3 regions of the Bacillus cihuensis genome follow, and region 3 is predicted to be linked to each of the others. Evidence: riboswitches for the same ligand, from Rfam matches in the RefSeq annotation. Region 3 holds a riboswitch; each other region holds the start of a gene.

Region 1 (4,836 bases), on a different contig from region 3:
TTCCAGTTCAGGATTACACGGTCTGGAACAGGGGTAGGCTTGTACGTCTCCGAAGCCGGGTACTTTGTTGCAGCCAGGTCGGCAAGTACAACATTCATCGTCGGAACTGCGCCAACCAGCAAGGCTGATAGTAAAATTGTTCTGCTTTTTGTGGTGCTGAACATCTTCTTAAAATTCATTCAATCCATCTCCCTTTGTACGAATATGTATTATGATTCAACCATAGGATAGAGTTATTTAGCGGATGTATGAATAGAGTAAAGAAAAGGTAAATCAGGACAAAATGGGAAAATAGTCTAAAAATGGGCGAGGTAGGGAGGGGAGTGACACTTCCTCTTATTATTTAAGAGTGTAGATTTTCACTATCGAGGATGAAATACTAGGCAATAGTACCCAAGTCGAGATTTGTGACCGTTTAATTTTTAAAATATTCGTAATTTTGTTGTTAAATTTGTAAATATGAAAAGCCAAATCTAAGGGGTTGTGTGAGTGAAATGCAAACATTTTGCTAACATAGAGGATTTTTAATAGAGGCTTCTCATAGTTGAGTAAACTTTTGAGGAGCCTCTTTTTCATTATCTCGTATCTCTTTACCGGTAAACAAAAATAATATATATTGAATGTGTTAAAGTCCTTGAAATACCGCACATTTCGCATACGTCATTAAAGAAATTACACACTCTCACCTTACGGGCGGCATGATGTAATTCACTGAATTATAACAGTGGTCGACAGAATAAACTTGAATTTATTGAAATTTACTATCGAGTGCGATTGTTTAATAAAACAATCGTTCTTTTCGTTGTGATAAATGGATTATTAGTAAACGTGAAAGTAGACTTTGAATATGTTTAAGAGAAGAAACAACGAAGTTTTCGAGCCTGGTATTTGGCGTAAATCCTTTCCTTGGATTCTGAGCATTATTAGTATAGCTCTTCTTGGAATGTGGATATGTACTCTTCTTAATAGTTATGAGGCAGAACCGACGAGTTCAGGATGCGAAGAGGAAGGAAAGGAAACCCCAATTCCTACGCAACATAGGATTATGATTGTTCGAACTTTGACAACAAGGAAGATGCCCAGCTGTTTTATGAAGCCAACGGGGGCCAGATAAAGGTCCTTATGATTTAGACCGGGATAGGGACGGTGGGGCATGTGAGTGGAATTGAAGAAATATGCCCTTTGAAGGGGCAGCTTCATAATTAGTTTTCGGCAGATTTTCGGCAAAACAGCTGTATCATATAAAATGTGTTGAACTGTACTATAAAATAAAACAGCCAAAACCTTATAATATCAAGGTTTTGGCTGTTTCTACTTAGCGTCCCAGATAGGAGTCGAACCTACGACCTACAGCTTAGGAGGCTGTCGCTCTATCCTGCTGAGCTACTGGGACATATGAAAAGAGTGTGACTGATATATTATAGTTGTTATAAGAAAAATTTTCAAGATTTATGCGCTAAAGAAAATTAGGCCCACTTTAAAATAAATAGGGGGATCTAATGAAAAAAAGTATTTTTTTAATAGTTGTTCTTGTGTTTAGGGGCGCTCTCTCATTATATATCCTGGATAAAGCCAAAACAAAGAAACTTCATAAACCTACAGAGTTACTAGCAACAGTGGATGGAGATAGGATTGCTTATCAGGTTCGCAGTTTTAAAATGGATGGGACCGTAATTGTGAAAAGCCAGAAAGAAGATCCTATTACGAAGGTTAACCCACGAACAAAACTTACAGTTGAATTTGTTGAAGAGCCGGAAGGTTTCTGCATTTCAGAGATTGCAATTTTGGAGATGGAGAGGATTTTATAAGAACGGAGGGGTGGAATACAGTCAGTTTCAGAGAGTATACCTTGGAAAATGGGGTTGGTTATAAATCTTATCTTATCCATGCAAAGTGGCTGGCTGGGAAAGAGACGACATATTCCATTAAACTGGACATTAAACAGCTCGTTTCTGATCAGGTATTATTGCCGAGAGAACATGAAAATAGCGCAATAACTATCCTTGGAAAATCAGATGTCAGTCCTATTAATTTTGCTGAACATAAGTATGATTTGAGCCCAATTCGCACGATAGTGACTGATAGAATTATCGTCTGAATATCCTGAATTGAAAATAGAGAGCATCCCCATCTATATTATTTTTGACTATACACAAGAAGTGTTGCGAACCAATAATGACGAAGAGCTAATAAAGTACTTAGAATCAGAGCAAAGAAAAAAGTAAAGAGTTGTTGTGACAGGGGATAAAAAAGATTGTCTGTTGACTCATTATGTAATAATTTTCTGACTAATTATCGCGTTCAATTGTGTATAATAGATGGATAGAAACAAAATACAAAAACGAAATAGGTGTCTTTTTCTAAGACTTAAAAGGGCAGTTGGTGAAAATCCAACGCGGTCCCGCCACTGTAAATGCGAGCGAGCAGTAGATAGCCACTGTATGAAAATATGGGAAGGTGCTGTAAGTGTAGACCATAAGCCAGGAAACCTGCCTGTATTTGTGCACCAAATTTACCTACGTGGATAGGAAGGTGTGTGGCAGACGTACGGGAATATCTGTTCATACTATAGACGATTGACTCATAAGGGTCAGCCTTCCTGAAAAAATAGTGGAGGCTGACCTTTTAATTATTCCCTGTAAAAACGTATGATAGGGGACTAGTAGAATTTGCGAAATTCATTAAAGCAAAAAAATTTACAAAATGGTAAACAATTAGCTTATATACTTGCATTTGCATTTCTTGCTTTTTCAATGATTGTTGGAATTTCAGTAGGTTCGGTATCAGTCCCTGTTTCGGAGCTTTTCCAAATTATTGGCAAGGAAGTGTTCCAATTACCACTTTCAACTGAAGCGAATGTGATGTTCACAAATATTGTAATGAAAATACGTTTGCCGCGTGTTGTGTTGGCCGGTTTAGTAGGCGCATCCCTTGCCATTTCTGGTGCAGCGTTTCAAGGGCTTTTGCGAAATCCGTTAGCCGATCCTTATACACTCGGTGTCTCTTCTGGGGCTTCAGTAGGAGCAGTTGTAACGATTTTCTTTGGGCTTTCTCTACCTGTTATTGGCTTATTTACTTTACCGTTATTAAGTGTCTTGTTTTCATTCTTGACGATTTTCTCTGTGTTGTTGTTTGCACAGAAAATGGATCGCTCGATAAAGGTAGAGACAATTATTTTAACAGGGATTATTTTTAGTTCGTTTTTAGGTGCGTTTATTTCCTTAATGATTGCCTTGACTGGAGAAGAATTACGTCAGATTATTGGCTGGCTATTAGGAAGCGTATCAATGCGAGGATGGAGTTATGTGGGGATTATTCTGCCATTTTTTATCGTTGGAACTGTGATCCTTATGCTGAATGCTCGTGAACTGAATGCTTTATCCTTTGGAGAAGAGCGTGCCCAGCATTTGGGTGTGAACGTGAAACAAAGAAAGCTAATGATTTTGATTGCAGGTTCGCTGTTAACCGGGGCTGCTGTAGCCGTTTCAGGGACAATAGGCTTTGTTGGCTTAGTGATTCCACATTTCACGAGACGACTTGTTAGTCCAGATCATAAGCATTTATTGCCGTTGTCGATGATTATTGGGGCGGGATTCTTAATTTTGGCGGATCTTGTGTCAAGGGTTATTATTTCCCCAGCTGAATTACCAATTGGCGTTATTACCGCATTAATTGGTGCCCCCGTCTTTGCTATAATTTTATTAAAACGGCGCAGGATAGAAGAACGAAGGTGATAAATATGCTAACTGTTACTGAATTGATAGGTGGGTATACCAAGAATATGCCTGTTTTGAAAAATCTTTCATTCGAGGTTGCTCGAGGAGAATTGTTTGGAATTCTCGGACCGAATGGCAGTGGAAAAACTACGCTGCTTCAAATGATGAGTGGCATTTTACCTTATCATAGTGGTGAGATCTTGCTTAAAGGAAAACGGCTGCAGGAGTACCGTACGAAGGAACTGGCTAGAGTAAGTGCTGTCTTGCCACAGCACTCTACACAGGCTTTTTCCTATACGGTAAAAGAAACAGTCTCGCTTGGCAGATATGCGCATCAAAAGGGTTTACTACAGAGTTGGTCAAAGGAAGATGAAGAAGTGGTCCAAAGAGTTATGAAACAGACGGGTACTACTCCGTTTCAACATCTACCATTTGACCAGCTTTCTGGTGGTGAGAGACAGCGTGTCTTGCTTGCACAGTCATTGGCACAAGAACCGGAAATTCTCTTCTTGGATGAGCCGACAAATCATTTGGATCTTTCCTATCAGAAAGAGTTACTCGACTTGATGAAAAGTTGGACAAAGGAAAGAGATCTGACTGTTGTTTCTATTTTTCATGATTTAAATCTTGCTAGTCTTTACTGTGATAGACTGCTACTTTTGGATAAAGGACAAATTCAAATCAATGATAAACCGAATGAAGTGTTAAAACGAGAACGCGTTCAAGCAGTATACCAAACAGACATTGAAAATTACCCACATCCCAATGTTCCTAAATCACAATTATTCATTGTTCCAGCTCATCTTGCAAAAGAGCAAGAAACTTTAGTAATTAACGAGCAATATATAGAAAAGAAAGATGATTGGCTTGCATTGAAATCACCGATCCCGCTTAAGACGATATCATTAGGAATGACAGAGATTGGGAATGGCTGGTACCAAACATTTGTGAATTGTCATAACAAGCGTACCTTTGATTGCTCAGATCCTCAAAAGGAAATGATTGAGTACTTGTCAGCTCATGGATTTAATCGAAGTGAGACGATAGGGATGATAACAAATGTTGATCTGAAAACAGTAGCGGTCAGATTCTATCAAGGAGATAATATTTCAATTTTTAT
Region 2 (4,836 bases), on a different contig from region 3:
TGGCATTCTTATTGGCCGTAGCTTTCCAATTAATCCAAGACATTTGGTCGCCCGGTTGGTATTCTCGAACTCCACTGACAATGGAATACTCGCGCTGCATCTTTTTTACAGACCCTACTTCGCCACGATCAAAGAAATTCTCCAATTGCTTATACGCCAAATCATAGTAAGCAGGCCAGACTAGAATTTTTTTTGGAAGGTCATACTTGGCTTCCTTGTCGAATAACCCAATGATATCTCCAGTTTTCAGACGAATCCCCGATAAGCTATGGTCTCCCCTTGGTAGATTATGAAGCTTCATCCTAAGTGAAAATGATTTCCGAAACCAAGGAAAAATAATTACTTTCTTCATCGAAGCGCTTTTACCTAATCTGCCATCAAGCTCTTCTTCTATCAAAAGAAATAAAAGCGGAAAGCGGTCTTTTCGTGAAATTTCAATTCTTACTTCAATCGTTTCCCCTGCTCTAAACTCCGTTTTATCTAATGATCTTGTTACTGTGAACTTGTGTATCGGATAGAAAAAGACACCGATCGAACAAAGGGCAAAAGGCAGAAACGTAAAGAGTAAAAACCAACTTAGGAAGCCTCCTTGAAACATCGCAAACACAAATGCAAAGAACACTAAACAAATGAGCATAATGACCTTTACATAAGGTCTTATTTTCTCCACTAATAATTGCATCATTAATTCACGGCCCTTTTTACTGGCACTGGATTATTTTCAATAATCTCAGCAACCACTTGCTCAGCTGTAATCCCCTCGTACTTCGCTTCAGATTTCAAGATGAGACGATGCGATAACACAAACGGGGCAAGATATTGAACATCATCCGGCAACACATAATCTCTGTTACATAATAGTGCATAGCTTTGAGATGCTTTCATTAAGGCTATTGATCCACGAGGACTTGCACCTAGGTACACACTACGATGATTACGTGTTCTTTGTGTCATTTCAACAATATAATGTTTAATCGTATCATCGACAATGATGGACTTTGCCTCTTGCTGCAAACCGCGCAGTTCAACCAATGACATCACTGGCGCAAGATTCTCAATCGGCGGTACTAAGCGGGCCCGATTAAGAACTTCCATTTCTTCATATATATCAGGGTATCCCATTTTCATCTTTAATAAAAAACGATCCAATTGAGCTTCAGGTAGCGGATAGGTTCCTTCATATTCAATAGGATTTTGCGTCGCCATGACAAAGAACGGCTGCTCCAACACCCTTGTTACACCGTCAATCGTCACACTAGCCTCTTCCATCCCTTCTAATAAAGCAGATTGAGTTTTTGGAGATGTTCGATTAATCTCATCAGCGAGGATAATATTTCCCATTATTGGCCCAGGTCGGAAAACAAATTCTTGTTCCTTTGGATTATAAATGGAAACGCCTGTTACATCAGATGGCAACAAGTCAGGTGTGAATTGAATACGTTTAAAATCTGCACTGATTGACTTTGCCAGCGCACGAACCATCATTGTTTTGCCAACACCCGGAACATCTTCCAACAAAACATGCCCACCCGCCAGTAGGGCTACTACACTTAATTCTGCTATATCTCTTTTCCCAATAATAACCTTCTCAATATTATGGATTACTTCATTCAATTTTGGGTGCTTTCCTTCATATGTCATTTCTTACCTCCTGTAAACCATTCCTTATCATTTTTTCAAAAAAACCGAAAAATTTCTTACCTGTTCTTATTTGATATAAACCATTTCTTGAAACTAAGTTCGACAACTTTCTCGAAACCCCTTCTTTTTCCAGTATATTTACAATCTTTACATAATTGAGTTACTTAAAAGATTCAGGCTATTAACAGAGATTAATATGGTTAGATAAAATTCTAAAGTACTCTATTCCACGCATGTATGAAAACTTACTATCCGATATCGAAATCATAAGCCTGTAGATTTCGTACCAAAAAGTTTTTATCAACTTGAATCCACAATTAAAACATTGGATCTTTTATTAAACAAGTAGTTATTCGAATGTTAAAAATAAACTAAATATATCTAGTGAAAGTATAAGTTTTTTATCAGAATTATATGGTAAACTACTGATAAGTGAATATAATCTTGCAGAAAAAGGGTGCTGAACTTTCAGCTTAATAGGGAATTCGGTGAAGAACCGAAGCTGTTTCCGCAACTGTGAGTGCCATGAAATAAGGATAAACCACTGTTTATTTAACGGAATCGAGCAAAGTGCAACATTCTGTGATGTTAATGGGAAGGTTCTTAAAGTAAAATGAAGCACAAGCCAGGAGACCTGCCTTCTTTCCAGCGTATTATACTCTTCGGAAGATAAGAGGATTGTACGGCAAACTCTCATCTTTTCTTTCCAACTGGATATGCATGATGGTGTGCCGCCCAATTTTCTTGGTCGGTTTTTTTTGTTATAGGAAGCGATCCAAAGGGGGATTCACTCTATTTAGCAGATAAGGGGGATTATATTTGGCAAAAAAAGATTTCCGTTTTATGTGTTATCCATACATGCGCGAATCAGCTTCAACAGTGGACTTTGAAATCAGGACTGACTCTTTGACATCACGAATCGGCTTAGCATGTGCATTTACAAAGGATGTCCCTGTTGTACACAAAGATTTAATGTATTTACTCGACATGGGGTATAACCTAAATGGCTCAGTACGCGGACGTTTAGGCATTACACAAGAAGACTTAGATCACTTGAGTAGCATGTATGATTTTTATTCAATAGAGGTAAAAGACGCAATCAGCACCTTCGTTTTGCCACAAGGAACTCCTGGAGCTTGCATTTTACATACTTGCCGCAGCGAAGCCAAGAAATCGGTGCGAGCGCTTCATAAAGTGAGTCTTGAAAGAGAAGTTCCTAAAATCTTGTTCGATTATACTCACTTATTAGCGAACGTTTTATTCGTTATGGCCGTCTATGTCAATAAACAACTTGGCGTCGATGAAATCCCTCACGAGAGTATATGTTATGACATTAAATCGACGAAAAAATAATGCATCCACTCAATAATTGGAATAAGAAATGAGGAGAACACAATGAAACAATTCATATCGAACAATTGGCTACTTGCCCTAATGCTTTCATTTACTTTAGTACTTGCTGGGTGTGGGAATAATAATCAATCAGCACCAAATAAGGATGATGCCCCTGCAAGTGAAGTTAAACAAGAAAAGGACCAGCCATATTCAGTAACTGACGATCTTGGCAACAAAATCACCTTTGATAAAGTCCCTGAAAAAGTTATCTCCCTTCAGCCAAGTAATACAGAAATTCTCTTTGCTCTAGGTGCAGGTGAAAAAATAGTCGGGGTCACAGATGTTGATAACTATCCAGAAAAGGCAGCCGACATTGAATCAGTTTCTGATTCAATGAATATTAATGCAGAGAAAATAATTGCATTAAATCCCGATGTCATTATCGCCTATACGATTGGTGACGAGGCTACCTTACAGCCACTGAAAGACGCTGGAATCCCAATCTTTGTCATTGCATCTGCTGCTACATTTGAAGATGTTTACGGTGACATTCAGCAAATTGCAGAAGTAATGGGCGTTAAGGAGAAAGGCGCTGAAATCGTCGATGCAATTAAAAACCAAATTGCAGCTGTGGTTGATAAAACGGACACTGTAAATGAAAAGAAAAGTGTCTATTTAGAAATAAGCCCTGCTCCAGAAATCTATACACCTGGCAAGAAGACATTTCAACAAGAAATCTTAGCAAAAGCAGGGGTAACCAACATCTTTGAGGATCAAGAAGGTTGGATCAAAGTTTCTGAGGAAGAAATCATTAAGCGTAATCCTGATGTCATCACAACGACTGCTGGTTTTATTGAAAACCCTGAGCAAGAAATTAAGACCCGTACAGGTTGGGACCAACTTACAGCCGTTAAAGAGGACAAAGTATACTACTTAAATGAAGACGTGATGTCCCGCCCAGGACCACGCATAGGCGAAGCTGTCGAACTTGTTGCCAAAACCGTCTATCCTGAACTTTTTAAATAAACCGAAACTTCATACTGTGGCGTGGGCTCTCCCTATTCTTAGGCATAGCCCAGCAACCTCGGAAAGTTTCTTGTACAGAAAAGAACCCAAAAGGGTCAGACCTCACACTCTATATACCGTTAATGCCCGAATGGTTCAACTAACAATCAGTGGGGTATGAAGCCTCCCACTGATTGTAGTTTCACTTTACCATGACATTTAACCGTCTTCTAAACAATATATAGTAGATGTGTCCTGACCTTTTCGTTATCAAACAATCTCTTTTTTGTATGATGGACATGAGGCGGTTCTTCGTAAAATCAGCTCCGTACCGCCATCTTCATAAGGTGATACAGTTTATAAAACCTGATACTTTTTCATCGTTGGGCTTTAGTGCAGGCGCTCATGGATGTTTTACTTGTTATGAAACATGACTCATCAACCACATCATTCTACCTCCAACGCGCAAACCATTTCCGAATTTTTTCTTTGTTACGTTCAAGAATTTCCTTTGACGTCGTATTTTCCTTTTGTTTTTTCCATTCAAAAAAGCTGGCAAGTGCGATAAGAACGATACCACCAATGATCAAATAGAGCCACCATGGCAGATTGCCCCATAGATGATTGGTATTCATATAAATATTTAACAAAATAGTTCCTGTCCCTGCAAAGAAATACGACTTATATTTCATAACGAATCCGAAGATGATTGCAACTAAAGCCAACGTACCAATGATCAATGCATCATTTACTGTATTTCCTTGTAGAGCGTCCATGATTAATACTAAAAATAATAAAGGAACAATTATTAATTCAATTGTTTGTGTTATATTCCCCGAAACAATTACTTTTCTA
Region 3 (4,836 bases):
ATGAATCTAGTGGACGGGCAAGTTTCAATTCTTGATTATTGAATAATACATCTTGGAAGCCCCAGCCTGGTGCAGAAAGAGCTGTTGGATACCCCATTTCTCCTTTAACTGCCATCATAGCTAGGTGTACAGCTCGACTTGTAGCATCACCAGCTGCCCATGATTTTCGTGATCCCGTATTGGGAGTGTGACGATATGTACGCAAGCTAGAATTATCAATCCATGCGTTAGATAATGCAGCAATAATTTCTTCTCTAGTTCCACCTAGTGCTTTTGTAACGACCGCAGTTGTCGCTATTTTTACAAATAAAACGTGGTCTAGTCCAACCCGATTTAAACTATTTTCTAATGCTAATACTCCTTGAATCTCATGTGCTTTAATCATCATTTCAAGAACATCTTTCACAGTTAATGCTTCTCTTCCTTCAGCAATATTCACACGACTTAAGTAATCAGTTATTGCTAAAATACCTCCCAAGTTATCAGATGGATGTCCCCATTCTGCAGCTAACCATGTATCGTTATAGTCTAACCAACGAATCATGCAGCCAATATTAAACGCACCTTTAACTGGGTCTAGCACATATGAAGTACCTGGAATACGAGTACCATTTGGAACAATTGTACCAGGAACTACTGGTCCTAATAATTTCGTGCATTCTGGATATCGAAGTGCTAAAATACCACAGCCAATTGTATCAAGTAGAACATAACGAGCCGTTTCATATGCCTCTGTGCTAGTAATCTCTTTGTTTAATACGTAATCTGCAATGTCTGCTAATAACACATCTGTTTGCGTTCGATCAATTCCGTTTATTTTCAGCATTTTTTCATTCCCTTTCTATTATAATTCGTTTATTAATTGGATGGACGTCTTTCACAACGTCCATCCAGCGAGCTAATATCTTACGGTTTTGATAAAACATTGGGGTTATGACGCTCGCCAATATAATTGACACGAGGTCGGAAAAGTCGATTGTTTGCATGTTGTTCAACCACATGAGCACATAAACCTACTGTTCTAGCACTAAAGAAAATCGGTGTATATATTTCAATTGGAAGTCCTAGCATATAGTAAACAGGAGCTGCATAGTAATCTAAATTTGGATAAAGCCCTTTTTCTCTCTCCATAACAACTTCACCAGCTTCACACATTTTATAAAGTAAGTCGTCACCCTTAGAATCACAAAGCTGTTTTAATGCTTTTTTCATGATGAGTGCTCTAGGATCCATCTTCTTCATATAAACGCGATGACCAAATCCCATGATCTTTTCTTTACTGGCTAATTTCTGTTTAAGTAACTGCTTAAACTTTTCAACTGAACCAGCTTCTAAAAGCATGTACATAACAGCTTCATTTGCTCCTCCATGTAAACTACCTTTTAATGAAGCTACAGCTCCTGTTAAGGCACCATACAAATCAGATTGTGTCGAGGCGATAACTCTAGCTGTAAAAGTAGAATTCGGCATCTCATGTTCGCTATATAATAATAAAGATTGGTCAAATATTTTTTCCTCAATTGCAGATGGTACTTTTCCGGTAATCATGTAATAGAAATTGGCACTATATGATAAATCTTTTTTCGGAGGTACAACTTCTTGTTTATTAAGTACTCTGTAACTATTTGCTACGATATTAGGTACTTTCCCCAATAAAGTGTAGGCGCGTTTCTTATTTACTGTTAATGAACGATCATTAATTTGAGCATCATATCCGGCTAATGCAGAAATACCCGTTCTTAGTCCATCCATTGGATGTGTTTTCTCTGGTAATAGTTTTAATATCTTCAGAATATCTTCGGGAACATCATATTCATCCTTCAAAGTTTGTTCTTGTATTCGTTTTTCTTCTGATGATGGAAATCTTTCGTGAAGTAGTAAAAATACGATATCTAAATAATCGTTATTTTCTGATAACTTAATAAGATCATATCCTTGTATGACAATCTCACTATGAATTGTATCTAGGAAAGACAGTTTTGTTTCAGCTGCAATAACTCCATCCAGTCCAGGGGAATAATTTACTTGTCTAGTCATTTTTACTCCTCCAATTCAAATAGTCTTGATACAAGTTCTTGAAAGTATTATCAAAATTATGCAAAAGCAACTTCTTCTCTTCATCGTCTATTCTTTGTAATTCTATTTCATATTTTATTTTGTATGACTATCTTGTCGTGTTGGATCTCTTACAAACTAGATTGTTTAATATTACAGACTTAAAGCAATTGTTGTAATAGCCTTCTGTACTCTATAGCCCCCTTTTAATTTTTGCGAACTATCTTAAATAGCAACAAACAATACCGATTTATATTTTTCATTGGTGCTTTTAGTCTTAATAATTGATTGGAACAGGAACTAAACACAAAAAAACAACTTCTAATAAGTTGTTCATTCACTAAAAAATTTTATTGCTATCTCATCCACGACTATCCCTAGCCTTTCAGGGACTTAGTACTCTATTAATTAGGAAGGACTACCGGCTCATGATAATTGATTTTCGAATCTTCCCATTTTTATTGTCCAAGAACAGAGGCATTTTTCGGTGCGCTCTCAATTACAAAAGACGGTAGTTGCGGGACTCAAATCAACTTCCCTTTTAAGTAGATATAAAAAGTTCTTTATTCACACCTATTAATTAGCTTATTCAATTTTAAATATAACAAAATATTCAAAATATTGCAATTTTTTATTTTTTAATTTTCCCAATTAGAAGTTGTGAATTGATCACAATCTTTTCCTAGACACGCTCTGACCAAGGGGTATCTCCTTATATGCAAACTTTTTCCTTTAGATAATTTAATTATGATGTTAATTTTCTATGTGTAAGTTAAACCCTTTTAACAGTTCTTTTATTTTTTCTACCTTCCGGTGATTTAGTTTTAGCATTCCATGTCCTTCTTGAGTCTCTGGATTTCCTAGTGGAACTGTCTGTTTTAAGAGTTCATTATATACTTCTAACTCTGTTAATCTATGCCCAAGAATTGTTTCAAACTTGTCTATTAATAGATCAACAGCCCCTGACACATGTGGAGCGGCCATAGATGTACCAGATAATACGGCAAATTGGTTACCAGGAAAGGTTGATACAACTTGCTCCCCTGGGGCTACTAAATCCACTTCACCATTAGAATTACTAAATCTGGATATGCGTCCGCGCTGGTTAATCGAACCTACAGCTACAACTTCCGGATAAGCAGCTGGATAACTGTACTCAATTGTATCGGCAATTCCATCCCCATCATTTCCTGCAGCACACACGACCATTATATTTGCTTGAACTGCGTTTCTAATCGATGAATGTAAGGATGGATCATCATTTGATCCCCCTAATGACATAGAGATAACCCGTACTTTTTCACCTTTTGGGCCAGTCCAATTGATAGCGTAATCAATAGCTGATGAAATGTTGTCTGTAGTTCCTTCTCCTAATCCATTTAAAGCCTTAAGTACTAACAATTTCGCTTTAGGCGCTGCACCAACTACTCCAAAACCATTTTTTGCTGCTGCAATAATTCCGCAGACATGTGTCCCATGTCCGTTATTATCGGCAAAATTAATAGGATTACTATTATTATCATCTGTGAAATTATACCCTCCAATAATTTGATTAATTAAATCAGGGTGATCTGGCTGGCATCCCGTATCAATTACAGCCACTACAATGTTCTCTCCTTTATAACCTTCCCTCCAAATTGAGCGTGCGCGAATCATTCTTATCCCTCGTGGAACTTCCACAGTGTTTTCTTTAACACCTTCAACACGGAACGGTATTAGTTGAACATTAGGCAATACGTTCCTCTCCCTTCAAATTAACCCTAATTGGGAAGTAGCAACTCCTTTTTTAAGGACAGATGTGGAGTATCACACTTATAACCCGTTTAGGTTAGCTAAATTAGCATTTCTTTATTCTATGTACGGGGATAAGCATTCGCTATAAACCTTTGTATCATTTGAACTTATAGTTTACTAGGGAACTACCTTACTTTTATCGATTTTAAAAAACTATAATAACAGCTTTCCTACATACCGACAAATTGAAATAATTACATTCAGATGGGTTATGTTATTCCCCCCTGACCCATTCAACCAGAAATAAGGAGCTGTAAAAAAGCTCCTATTGTGAAGTGATCCCCTCGTATCAAAAGGTCCACTAATTATTCTTAATGCATCATATTTATAACCGGAGCCGGACTAGAACCGCGATACCCATGGAGTTCAAATCCCGTCTAGTACCAATTCACCCTTTCATTTTAGATCGCCGCCTAATCTTTATTATCTTTTTAATGGAAAATCTTTTTAATTTAGAAAATCGAATTTCAAAAGTCCAATTGTTTATCCAAAGTGATATTCCTGTTTCAAGGATAATAAATAAAAGAAAACATGATATAACTATCCAAACAATCTTAGTTAATGTAATCATCCCCCTTTACTCTTTACTATTCAATTTGTTGAGTATATATAACTCAATATGTTATGGCAATTAGCATAGCGGTGAGAGTGGAAATCTGTTCTACTTGCGAAAGAAAAGATAATTAGACCTTTTCGCAAACACAAAACCTAAGAAGACTCTGTCTTAAGCTATAAGTTTATACTGTCGTTTACCCTTGTAATAAATAAAGTTATACTTTTACGGAACATAAAAAAGCACCCATTCAGGTGCTTTCCTATAATTTATACGATTAACTCAGTGAGTATAAAAGTCACTGAATATATATTGAGGTAATATTATTTGAAAATGTGTCCCATTAGGACTGCTATCGACTATTTTTATATCTCCACGATGCTCAAAAATGATTTTCTTTATAAAAGGTAACCCTAGACCTAATCCATCTTTTT

Evidence for each region. Region 3 has a riboswitch for cobalamin ahead of mmgD (citrate synthase). Riboswitches for the same ligand answer to the same signal wherever they lie in the genome.
Region 1: another riboswitch for cobalamin. It lies ahead of V179_RS0121910 (FecCD family ABC transporter permease); the one in region 3 lies ahead of mmgD (citrate synthase).
Region 2: another riboswitch for cobalamin. It lies ahead of V179_RS0126380 (hypothetical protein); the one in region 3 lies ahead of mmgD (citrate synthase).

Annotation. Positions count from the first base shown of each region.
Region 1 covers NZ_KI632498.1:5,281-10,116, forward strand. Annotated here, with positions in the region: gene V179_RS28490 (purple acid phosphatase family protein) at 1-179, opposite strand, end outside; tRNA gene V179_RS0121895 (tRNA-Arg) at 1,320-1,393, opposite strand; gene V179_RS0121900 (hypothetical protein) at 1,500-1,808, shown strand; gene V179_RS0121905 (hypothetical protein) at 1,850-2,098, shown strand; cobalamin riboswitch at 2,332-2,511, shown strand; gene V179_RS0121910 (FecCD family ABC transporter permease) at 2,670-3,734, shown strand; gene V179_RS0121915 (ABC transporter ATP-binding protein) at 3,740-4,836, shown strand, end outside.
Region 2 covers NZ_KI632502.1:10,434-15,269, forward strand. Annotated here, with positions in the region: gene V179_RS0126365 (DUF58 domain-containing protein) at 1-685, opposite strand, end outside; gene V179_RS0126370 (AAA family ATPase) at 685-1,641, opposite strand; cobalamin riboswitch at 2,080-2,298, shown strand; gene V179_RS0126380 (hypothetical protein) at 2,485-2,994, shown strand; gene V179_RS0126385 (ABC transporter substrate-binding protein) at 3,037-4,002, shown strand; gene V179_RS0126390 (hypothetical protein) at 4,434-4,836, opposite strand, start outside.
Region 3 covers NZ_KI632495.1:194,805-199,640, reverse strand. Annotated here, with positions in the region: gene prpD (2-methylcitrate dehydratase) at 1-826, opposite strand, end outside; gene mmgD (citrate synthase) at 907-2,037, opposite strand; cobalamin riboswitch at 2,450-2,647, opposite strand; gene V179_RS0106735 (S8 family peptidase) at 2,809-3,789, opposite strand; gene V179_RS0106730 (sensor histidine kinase) at 4,685-4,836, opposite strand, start outside.